Regions from separate parts of the Streptomyces sp. NBC_01546 genome, predicted to be linked through region 2. Evidence: riboswitches for the same ligand, from Rfam matches in the RefSeq annotation. Region 2 holds a riboswitch; the other holds the start of a gene.
What was found. A riboswitch is a leader RNA that binds a small molecule or an ion and turns the genes downstream of it on or off. The one in region 2 is predicted to bind guanidine.

Region 1 (4,400 bases), 4.6 Mb from region 2:
ACCGGCTGGCGCCGCGCCCTCCCCACCTGGCGCATGGTCCTGGGTGCCGTCCTGCTCCTCGCCCTGCTGCTCGGCGGCGCCCTCGTCGCCGGGTACCTGCTCGTGGACATTCCGCCGGCCAACGCCGCCGCGACCGCGCAGTCGAACGTCTACCTCTACTCCGACGGCTCCCAGCTCGCCCGCGACGGCGAGGTCAACCGCGTCAACGTGCCGCTCTCACAGATCCCGCGGACCGTCCAGGAGGCCGTACTGGCCGCCGAGGACCGGGACTTCCACTCCGAACGGGCAGTGGACCCGAAGGCGATGCTCCGCGCTGCCTGGAACACCGCGACCGGCAAGGGCACCCAGTCCGGTTCGACGATCACTCAGCAGTACGTCAAGAACTACTACTTGGGCCAGGAACAGACGATCAAACGGAAGGTCAAGGAGTTCTTCATCGCGATCAAACTCGGCCGCGAGAAGTCCAAGAACTACATCCTCGAGGGATACCTGAACACCAGCTACTTCGGCCGCAACGCCTACGGCATCCAGGCCGCCGCCCAGGCCTACTACGGCAAGGACGTCGCCAACCTCACCACCGCCGAAGGCGCGTACCTCGCCACCCTCCTCAACTCTCCCAGCGCCTTCGACGTCGTCTCGCACCCCCAGAGCCGCCCCCGCGCCCTCGCCCGCTGGAACTACGTACTCGACGGCATGGTCAAGAAGGACTGGCTGCCGGCGGCCGAACGCGCCACGACGAAGTTCCCCGAACCCGGCAAGGTCCGCGCGGCCGCCGGGCTGTCCGGCCAGCGCGGGTACCTCGTGGAGGCCGTCAAGGACTACATCACCGAAAACAAGATCCTCGACGACAAGACCCTCGCCGAGGGCGGCTACCGCATCACCACCACCATCGACAGACGCCGCCAGAACGCCTTCGTCGAAGCCGTCGACAGCCAGATGGTCGGCAAACTCGACCCGGAGAAGCGCAAGGCGGACCGGGTGGTCCGGGCCGGCGGGGTCTCCATCGACCCGGCCACCGGCAAGGTCGTCGCCATGTACGGCGGCATCGACTACACCAAGCAGTACGTGAACAACGCGACCCGGCACGACTACCAGGTCGCCTCCACCTTCAAACCGTTCGTCTTCGCCGCCGCCGTCGAGAACGACTCCCGCACCCAGGACGGCCGCCGGATCACCCCGAACACCGTCTACAACGGCGACAACAAGCGCCCGGTCGTCGGCGGCCGGATCCGCTTCGCCCCCGAGAACGAGGGCCAGGTCTCGTACGGGAACATCACCGTCAACACCGCCACCGACCTCTCCGTCAACGCCGTGTACGCACAGATGGCAGTCGACGTCGGCACCCGCAAGGTCAAGGAGACGGCCGTCGCCCTCGGCGTCCCCGAGGACACCCCCAACTTTGAACCCGTCCCGGCCATGGCGCTCGGCACCCTGCAAGCCAGCATCCTGGACATGACACAGGCGTACGCGACCCTCGCGGACCACGGCCGGCGCACCCCGTACACCTTCCTGGAGAAGATCACCAAGGAGGACGACACGATCGCGCTGCCCGAGCGCGCCGCCACCCAGGCCGTCAGCCGCGAGGCCGCCGACACCACCACCTCCATGCTCGTCAGCGTCGTCGACAACGGCACCGGCACGGCGGCGCTCGCCGCCGGCCACCCGGCGGCCGGCAAGACCGGGACCGGCGAACTGGACCGCTCCGCCTGGTTCGCGGCGTACACCCCGGACCTGGTCACGGTGGTCTCGATGATGGGCCAGGACCCGGACACCGGCTCCCTGGAGTCGCTGTACAACGCCCTCGGGGAGTCCCGCATCGGCGGAGGCGGCTACCCGGCGCGGATCTGGGCCGCCTACACGAAGACGGCCCTGGAGGGCACCGACCCCGTCGACTTCGACCTGGAACTCCAGCCGGGCGCGGCCCAGCCCCCGCCGTCGCCGCCGTCGTCGTCGACCGAGTCGGGCGAGCCGGAGGAGACACCGGACGGCGACGGCACGCCGACCGCCCCGGCACGGCCGAGCCCGCCCTTCCCGCCGACCCGGCCGAACGGCGGGCAGAACAACGGAGGCCAGGACAACGGAGGCCAGAACCAAGGCGGGCAGAACCAGGGAGGCCAGAACAACGGTGGCCAGACCCAGGGCGGACAGACGCAGGGCGGACAGACGCAGGGCGGGCAGACCCAAGGCGGACAGACCCAAGGCGGACAGACCCAGGGCGGACAGACCCAAGGGGGCACCACTCAGGGCCAGACCACCCAGGGCGGGCAGGGCACGGACGGCGGCGCCACCGGGGGCCGGCGCCCGCCGTCCGCGTTCCTGGAATGACAGGTCAGTGACCGGAGGTCATCTTCAGCCCCACCACGGCGACCAGCAGCAGACAGATGAAGAAGATCCGGGCGGCGGTGACGGGCTCACCCAGCACCGCCATACCGAGCACGGCCGCACCGGCCGCGCCGATGCCCACCCACACCCCGTACGCCGTACCGATCGGCAGCGTCTTGGCGGCGTACGAGAGCAGCACCATGCTGGCGACGATCCCGGCGCCCGTGAACACACTGGGCCACAGCCGGGTGAAACCTTCGGTGAACTTCATCCCGATCGACCAAGCGACCTCGATCAGACCGGCGACGAGCAACAGAACCCAGGCCATGACGGCACCTCCGAGACATCAAGCGATACGGGGTGCGTCGTCTTGTCGTACCCGGTACGGCGCGTCTCGTCGGGTTCCCCTCAACCGTAGCAAAGGGTAGCGAAAAGGGCTGGTGACCTCGGCCACCAGCCCCGTCCACGAATCAACGGTCAGAGATAAAGGCCCGTGGAGTCCTTCGACCCCTCCAGCCGCTCGGCGGCAACGGCGTGCAGATCCCGCTCGCGCATCAGCACGTACGTCGCACCCCGCACCTCGACCTCGGCCCGGTCCTCGGGGTCGTACAGCACCCGGTCACCGGGCTCCACGCTCCGTACGTTCTGCCCGACCGCGACCACCTCAGCCCAGGCCAGCCGCTTGCCCACCGCGGCCGTCGCCGGAATGAGGATGCCGCCGCCCGAGCGGCGCTCGCCCTCCGGCAGGTCGGACTTCACGAGCACGCGGTCGTGCAGCATCCGGATGGGCAGCTTGTCGTGGGTGGTGTTCTCGCTCACGTCCCGAACCTACCTGCCCTCGTAAGACCCGCGCTCCGCAGGGTCATCAGCGCTTGCGCCGCGCCGCGACCACGAGCAGCCCGACCACACCGGCCGCGAGCAGCGCGACGGGCACGATCCGCCCGACGCGCGGGGCCCCGTCGTCGTGGCGCAGGCCGTCCTTCATGTCCGTCACGAGACGGTTCGCCGCGACGAAGGCTCGCCCGGCGGTGTTGTCGATCGTGGAGGCGACCCTGGCCTTCGCGTCCCCGATGATCGTCTTCGGGTGCATGCGCACGCCGATCTCGTCGAGCGTCTCGGCGAGCTGCTCGCGGCGGCGAACGATGTCCGCCTCGATCTGTGCGGGGGTCCTGGCTTCCGGCACCGCGCTGCCTCCGTCGTGGTCGTGGGTCGTCCGTGGGGGCGTAGTCCGCCATGAACAGTCTGTCAGCAGCTTAGTCTCGTGCCATACCGATCCCCTCGTGAGGAGACTGCCGACATGAGCGAGCGACTTCAGCCGGGCGACACCGCCCCCGCCTTCACCCTGCCCGACGCGGACGGCAACGAGGTCTCGCTGGCCGCCCACAAGGGTCGCAAGGTCATCGTCTACTTCTACCCGACCGCGATGACGCCGGGCTGCACCAAGCAGGCCTGCGACTTCACGGACAACCTGGACGTCCTGGCGACGGCCGGCTACGACGTCATCGGCGTCTCCCCGGACAAGCCGGAGAAGCTCGCGAAGTTCCGCGAGAAGGAGCACCTGAAGGTCACCCTGGTCAGCGACCCGGACAAGGAGACCCTGACCGCCTATGGCGCGTACGGCGAGAAGAAGCTCTACGGCAAGACGGTGACCGGGGTCATCCGCTCGACGGTGGTCGTCGACGAGGACGGCAAGGTCGAGCGCGCCTTCTACAACGTCAAGGCCACGGGCCACGTAGCCAAGATCATCAAGGACCTGGGCATCTGACCCGCCCTCTCCCGAACGGAGCGGCCCGCACCCAACCGGTGCGGGCCGCTCCGTTTATCGGACGAATTGAGCCGTAACCGTCCGACTATCGGTCCGTTACTCCGTACGAGGGCCGCACGCGCGGCCGGTACACGGAGGGGGACGCGGATGCCGATCAGTCCGTACACGAGGGAACGCCTGGCGGAGGCGGCGAGTGCGTCGCGCACGCTGACGGAGGCGTTGGAGCACCTGGGGGTGGATCCGAAGAGCGGCTCGCGGCGCTATCTGCACGACCGAATGCGGAAGCTGGGCGTGGACATATCGCACTTCGAGC
Region 2 (4,400 bases):
GTCGAGGACCATGCCCCGGTCGTCGACCTCGATGTCGCTCTGGAAGTCCCCGGACTGGTAGCGGATCCGGGCTCCGTGCTCGGCGCGGGCCAGATGGGTGTACGTCTGCCGGTTCAAGCTGACCGTCAGGTCGGGGACCGAGACCCACGCCATCGTGAAGAGCTCAGGGCCGGGTCCCGGTTTCCGGTGAAGGGTGTGCCGGAGCACGGGCATGGTGTTGGTGAGCGGGCACAGGCCCAGGTCGCAGTCGAGCGCTCCGTCGAGATCGGGGCGTTCGGCACCGTTCACGGTCCAGCGGCCCTCCCCGTCGTGCCGCAGCTCCAGGGACTCGGTCGACGTGGCGGTCTCGACGGTGACCCCCAGACGGGTGGTCACGTAGCCGCCGGTCGTCTCCAGCTCGTAGGAGACCCAGTACGGCTCGGGAAGCAGACCGACGGCGCGTCCGCGGGCGGAGAGGGAGTCGGGTGCGAAGTCGACCCAGGCGGTGGAGTAGCCCCGGGCGGGGAGGATCTCCCAGGTCCGGGTGATGGATGCAGTGCTCATGAACCCGAGCCTAGGTGTGTTGACCGCGAGCGCTGGACGTACAGGCCGAACCCGGCCGGGTCGCACGAGTAGTGTCTGCGGGATGACCGCGACGCCTACGGACTTCTTGGCCCGTGCCCTGGACGCCCAGGGCGAGCCCCCTTTGCGGCCGCTGCCGCCCGTGGTGGCGGAACTTCTGCGTTCCCTGAGTGCCCCGCCCCGGTTGGCGGCGCACCTGCGGGCGGTTCACGACGTTGCGGTCGAACTGGTCGACTGGGTGCGGGACCGCTACCCGGATCTGGCCGTCGACCGTGACTGCGTCCTCTTCGGTGCGGCGACCCATGACGTGGGGAAGACCCTGCACCCCGAGGAGCTCGTCGGGCCCGGCTCGGCCCACGAGGAGGCCGGCCGTGACCTGCTGCTGAGCCGCGGTTTCGCGCCTGCCCTGGCCCGGTTCGCCGCCACCCACGCCAGCTGGGACGACCCCGCCGTGACGATCGAGGACCTCCTGGTCAGCACAGCCGACAAAGTGTGGAAGGACAAGCGCGTCCGCGACCTCGAGGACAGGCTCGTCACGGCGCTGGCCGGGGCGACGGGGCGGGAGCCTTGGGAGGAGTACCTCGCGCTCGACGACCTGTTCGCCCGACTCGGGGAGGACGCCGGCCATCGCCTGGCGTTCCAATCGGAGTTCCCGGTTCACGCCTGACCCGTCGCTCGGCCGCGCCCTTGACCGCGTCTCCCACCGCAGGGAGGTCACAGCCGCCAGTACGTACCCGCACGGGAATCGACGTGCACCACGTGCCGGCCGACGCGCACCACGTGGTGGTCCGGACCGGACCAGGAGCCGGTGGCGCCGTCGGCGCCGGGCAGTGGGGTCCAGATCTCCAGGAAGGTGCTGCCGTCCGGGTTGGTGCCCCGCTCGACGAGGTTCGCACCCTCCCACCCGAAGGTGCCGGCGTCTTCGCCGGGCTCGCCCGTGAGGTGGTGGAAGCGCACCTCGGAGCCGTCGAAGGAGGTCGTACCGGCGAAACCCCGGCTGTCGGCGTAGTACGGCCCGGCCTGCAGCCACACCACTTCGCTGTCCTCGAGAAGGGGTCCGCCGTTGCGGCTGATGCCGCGCCGCAGCCAGGCGCCGTGCTCGGGCACCGGGACGCCGGGGCCGCCCGGGCCGCCCGGGAAGCGGCCCGCAGGCCCGGGCTCAGGCCCGGTCATCGGCGGCGGGGTGGTCCACGGCCAGGAGCGTCAGCGGTACGTTGCCGCGTACTGCCTGCGAGTAAGGGCAGACCGCGTCCGCCCGGTGCAGCAGGGGCTGGAGGTCCGCCGCCCGCCACCCCGGCAGGCTGACGGTGAGGGCCACCGCGAGGCCGTAGCCCGCGGGCGTGTCCGTGGTGCCGAGCTGCACTTCGCAGGCCACGCGCGCGGCCGAGGCATCCGCCCCGAACTCGGCGGCGACCTCCGCGAGCGCGGAGGTGAAGCAGGCGGCGAAACCGGCCGCGAACAGCTGCTCGGGGTTGGTGGTCCCGGGAACCTTCTTGCGCGGCGGGGCGAGGCGGACGTCCAGGCGCCCGTCGTCCGTGCGGACGGATCCGGTACGGCCCCCGGCCGCATGTGCGGTCGTCGCGTACAGGCTGCGGGTGAGTGGCACGGTCATGGCGTTCGGCCCATCTTGCTCGACGACACGCTGCCCGGGTGCGGACAGCGGAAGGCGCTGCTCGTGCAGCACCTCGCGCGTCGTCGTGCGTAACCGGGTACGGCGCATCTCGTCCGGGGCCTTGGATCCGGCCGCCGGACAATCTAGCAACGGAGGCGGCCGGCCGGGGCCGCGCCCGCGGTGAAGTGCCTCACCCGTTGCCGGCCCCGCCGTGATCCGGGGACGCGGGCCGGTGCCGGCTGCGGAACGCCCCGGGAGGCATGCCCTCCCACCGGGTGAAGGCACGGACCAGGGCCGTCGCGCCGCTCAGGCCGACGAGCGGGGCGATCCGGTCCAGCGGCAGGGCCGTGGTCTCCAGCAGCCGCCTGGCCCGGCCGTGTCGGGCGGTGTCGAGGAGCGCGCGCCACGACGTGCCCTCCGCGTGCAGGGCCCTGCGCAGGGTCCGGACGCTGAGGTTGAGCTCCTTGGCGGGACCCTCGGGGCCCGCGTCCTCGAGCACGGCGTGTTCCAGCCACTGCCGTACGCGCCCGGCGACGGTCCCGGCCGCGGACAGCTGGCGCAGGAGCCGGTCGGCGTAGGCGCGGTGCAGGGCGTTGAGCGCCGGATCGTAGAGGGGGCGGCGCCTGTCGAGGTCCTCGTTGGCGACCGTGATCGCGTTCTCCGGGGCCTCGAAGGTGACGGGGCAGCCGAGGACGCGGGCGTAGGGCTCTGCCGAGCCCGTACGGGGGTGGGCGAACGACACGGCCAGGGGCGCCCAGTCGTCGCCGGAGATCCAGCGGGCCGCCCGCACCATGATGCTCACGATCGCCTCCACCTGCTGGGGGTGCATGGCCGCCGGGTCGACGGTCGGCCGGTAGCAGATCCGGCTGACGCCAGTGCGGCGGTCCAGGTTCACCGTGCCCGCCTGGCTCACCAGGGGGTGGTAGCGCTCGGCCGCCAGCGCGGCGTCCGCGAGGCTGGCGCACGTGAGGATGAGGTGACCCAGGATGTGCAGGCCTTCGGGCCGCATACGGTCGCCCACGAGGAGCCCGGTGTGCGGGCCGGCGCCCTGGGCGCCGAGCACCGCGTCCCACAGGGCGCGCATCTCGCCGAACTCCAGCCGGTCCGTGGGCAAGGCCCAGGAGCCGGACGCGCCGGTGCCCTCAGCCGTGGCGCTCAGGACGGCGAGGGCGTAGCACGCGGTGACGGAGGGCGGATCGATGGCTGACACGTCGGTCAGTCAATGCGCGCGCACCACGCCCGTCAACACCGTCCGTGGGACGGCCGCCCGGAAAGGCCGGTTCCGGAAGTCAACGGATTGGCCGCCCGAGTGAATGACGGGGCCGCGAGCCGCTCCTAAGGTCGGCCTTCGGACACCGAGGGGATCAGGGGCCCATGGAGTGCCGGGGGACGGTGCTGCCCTGATCGCCACCGCTCAGAGGAGTACGCCGTGATTCTCTTCCTGCTCCCCGCAGGCGACTACGACCCCACCGAGGCGGCGGTGCCCTGGGCCGCACTGCGGGACGCCGGCTTCGAGGTGCGGTTCGCAACCCCCGGCGGGAAGGTCGCGCTCGCCGACCCCCGGCTCACGGACCTCGGCTTCTCCTGGCTGTCGCCCTGGCTGATGACCCGCCGCGCCGAGCTGGCCGCCTACCGGCGCCTCACCGAGGACCCCCAGTTCCTCGCCCCCTCCTCGTACGCGGATGTCGATCCGGCCGACATCACGGGCCTGTTCGTACCCGGCGGCCACGCCACGGGCATGCGGACGCTGCTCGAGGACGCCACCGCCCAGGGGCTGTTCGCCCGGGCCTTCACCCAGGGGCTGCCGGTCGGGGCCGTCTGCCACGGCGTGCTGCTCGCCGCCCGGGCCAAGGATCCGGTCACCGGGCGTTCGGTCCTCCACGGCCGGCGGACGACGGCTTTGACCTCCCTGCTGGAGTTGACCGGATGGAACCTCACCCGGTTCTGGCTGGGGCGCTACTACCGCACGTACCGCACCACCGTGCAGCAGGAGGTCACCGCGGCGCTCGCCGATCCGAGTCACTTCCTCGCCGGCCCGCCGCTGCCCCTCCGCGACACCGCCGCCCGGCCCGGACGCGGGTTCACCGTCAAGGACGGCAACTACGTCTCCGCGCGGTGGCCCGGCGACTGCCACCGCCTGGCGGCGGACTACCTGACCCTGGTCCGTGCCCATGCGGCGGGAGCAGTGCCCCGGTCGGGTTGAGTCCGGCTCGCATCGCGCAGGCCA

Region 1: another riboswitch for guanidine. It lies ahead of OHA89_RS23380 (multidrug efflux SMR transporter); the one in region 2 lies ahead of OHA89_RS02660 (Ohr family peroxiredoxin).

What each region holds. Positions count from the first base shown of each region.
Region 1 covers NZ_CP109379.1:5,112,659-5,117,058, reverse strand. Annotated here, with positions in the region: gene OHA89_RS23385 (transglycosylase domain-containing protein) at 1-2,325, shown strand, start outside; gene OHA89_RS23380 (multidrug efflux SMR transporter) at 2,330-2,650, opposite strand; guanidine-III (ykkC-III) riboswitch at 2,682-2,752, opposite strand; gene OHA89_RS23375 (co-chaperone GroES) at 2,800-3,141, opposite strand; gene OHA89_RS23370 (DUF3618 domain-containing protein) at 3,188-3,505, opposite strand; gene bcp (thioredoxin-dependent thiol peroxidase) at 3,620-4,087, shown strand; gene OHA89_RS23360 (HNH endonuclease signature motif containing protein) at 4,235-4,400, shown strand, end outside.
Region 2 covers NZ_CP109379.1:504,778-509,177, reverse strand. Annotated here, with positions in the region: gene OHA89_RS02675 (putative glycolipid-binding domain-containing protein) at 1-543, opposite strand, end outside; gene OHA89_RS02670 (HD domain-containing protein) at 626-1,228, shown strand; gene OHA89_RS02665 (hypothetical protein) at 1,276-1,734, opposite strand; gene OHA89_RS02660 (Ohr family peroxiredoxin) at 1,721-2,173, opposite strand; guanidine-III (ykkC-III) riboswitch at 2,248-2,309, opposite strand; gene OHA89_RS02655 (AraC family transcriptional regulator) at 2,364-3,383, opposite strand; gene OHA89_RS02650 (type 1 glutamine amidotransferase domain-containing protein) at 3,603-4,376, shown strand.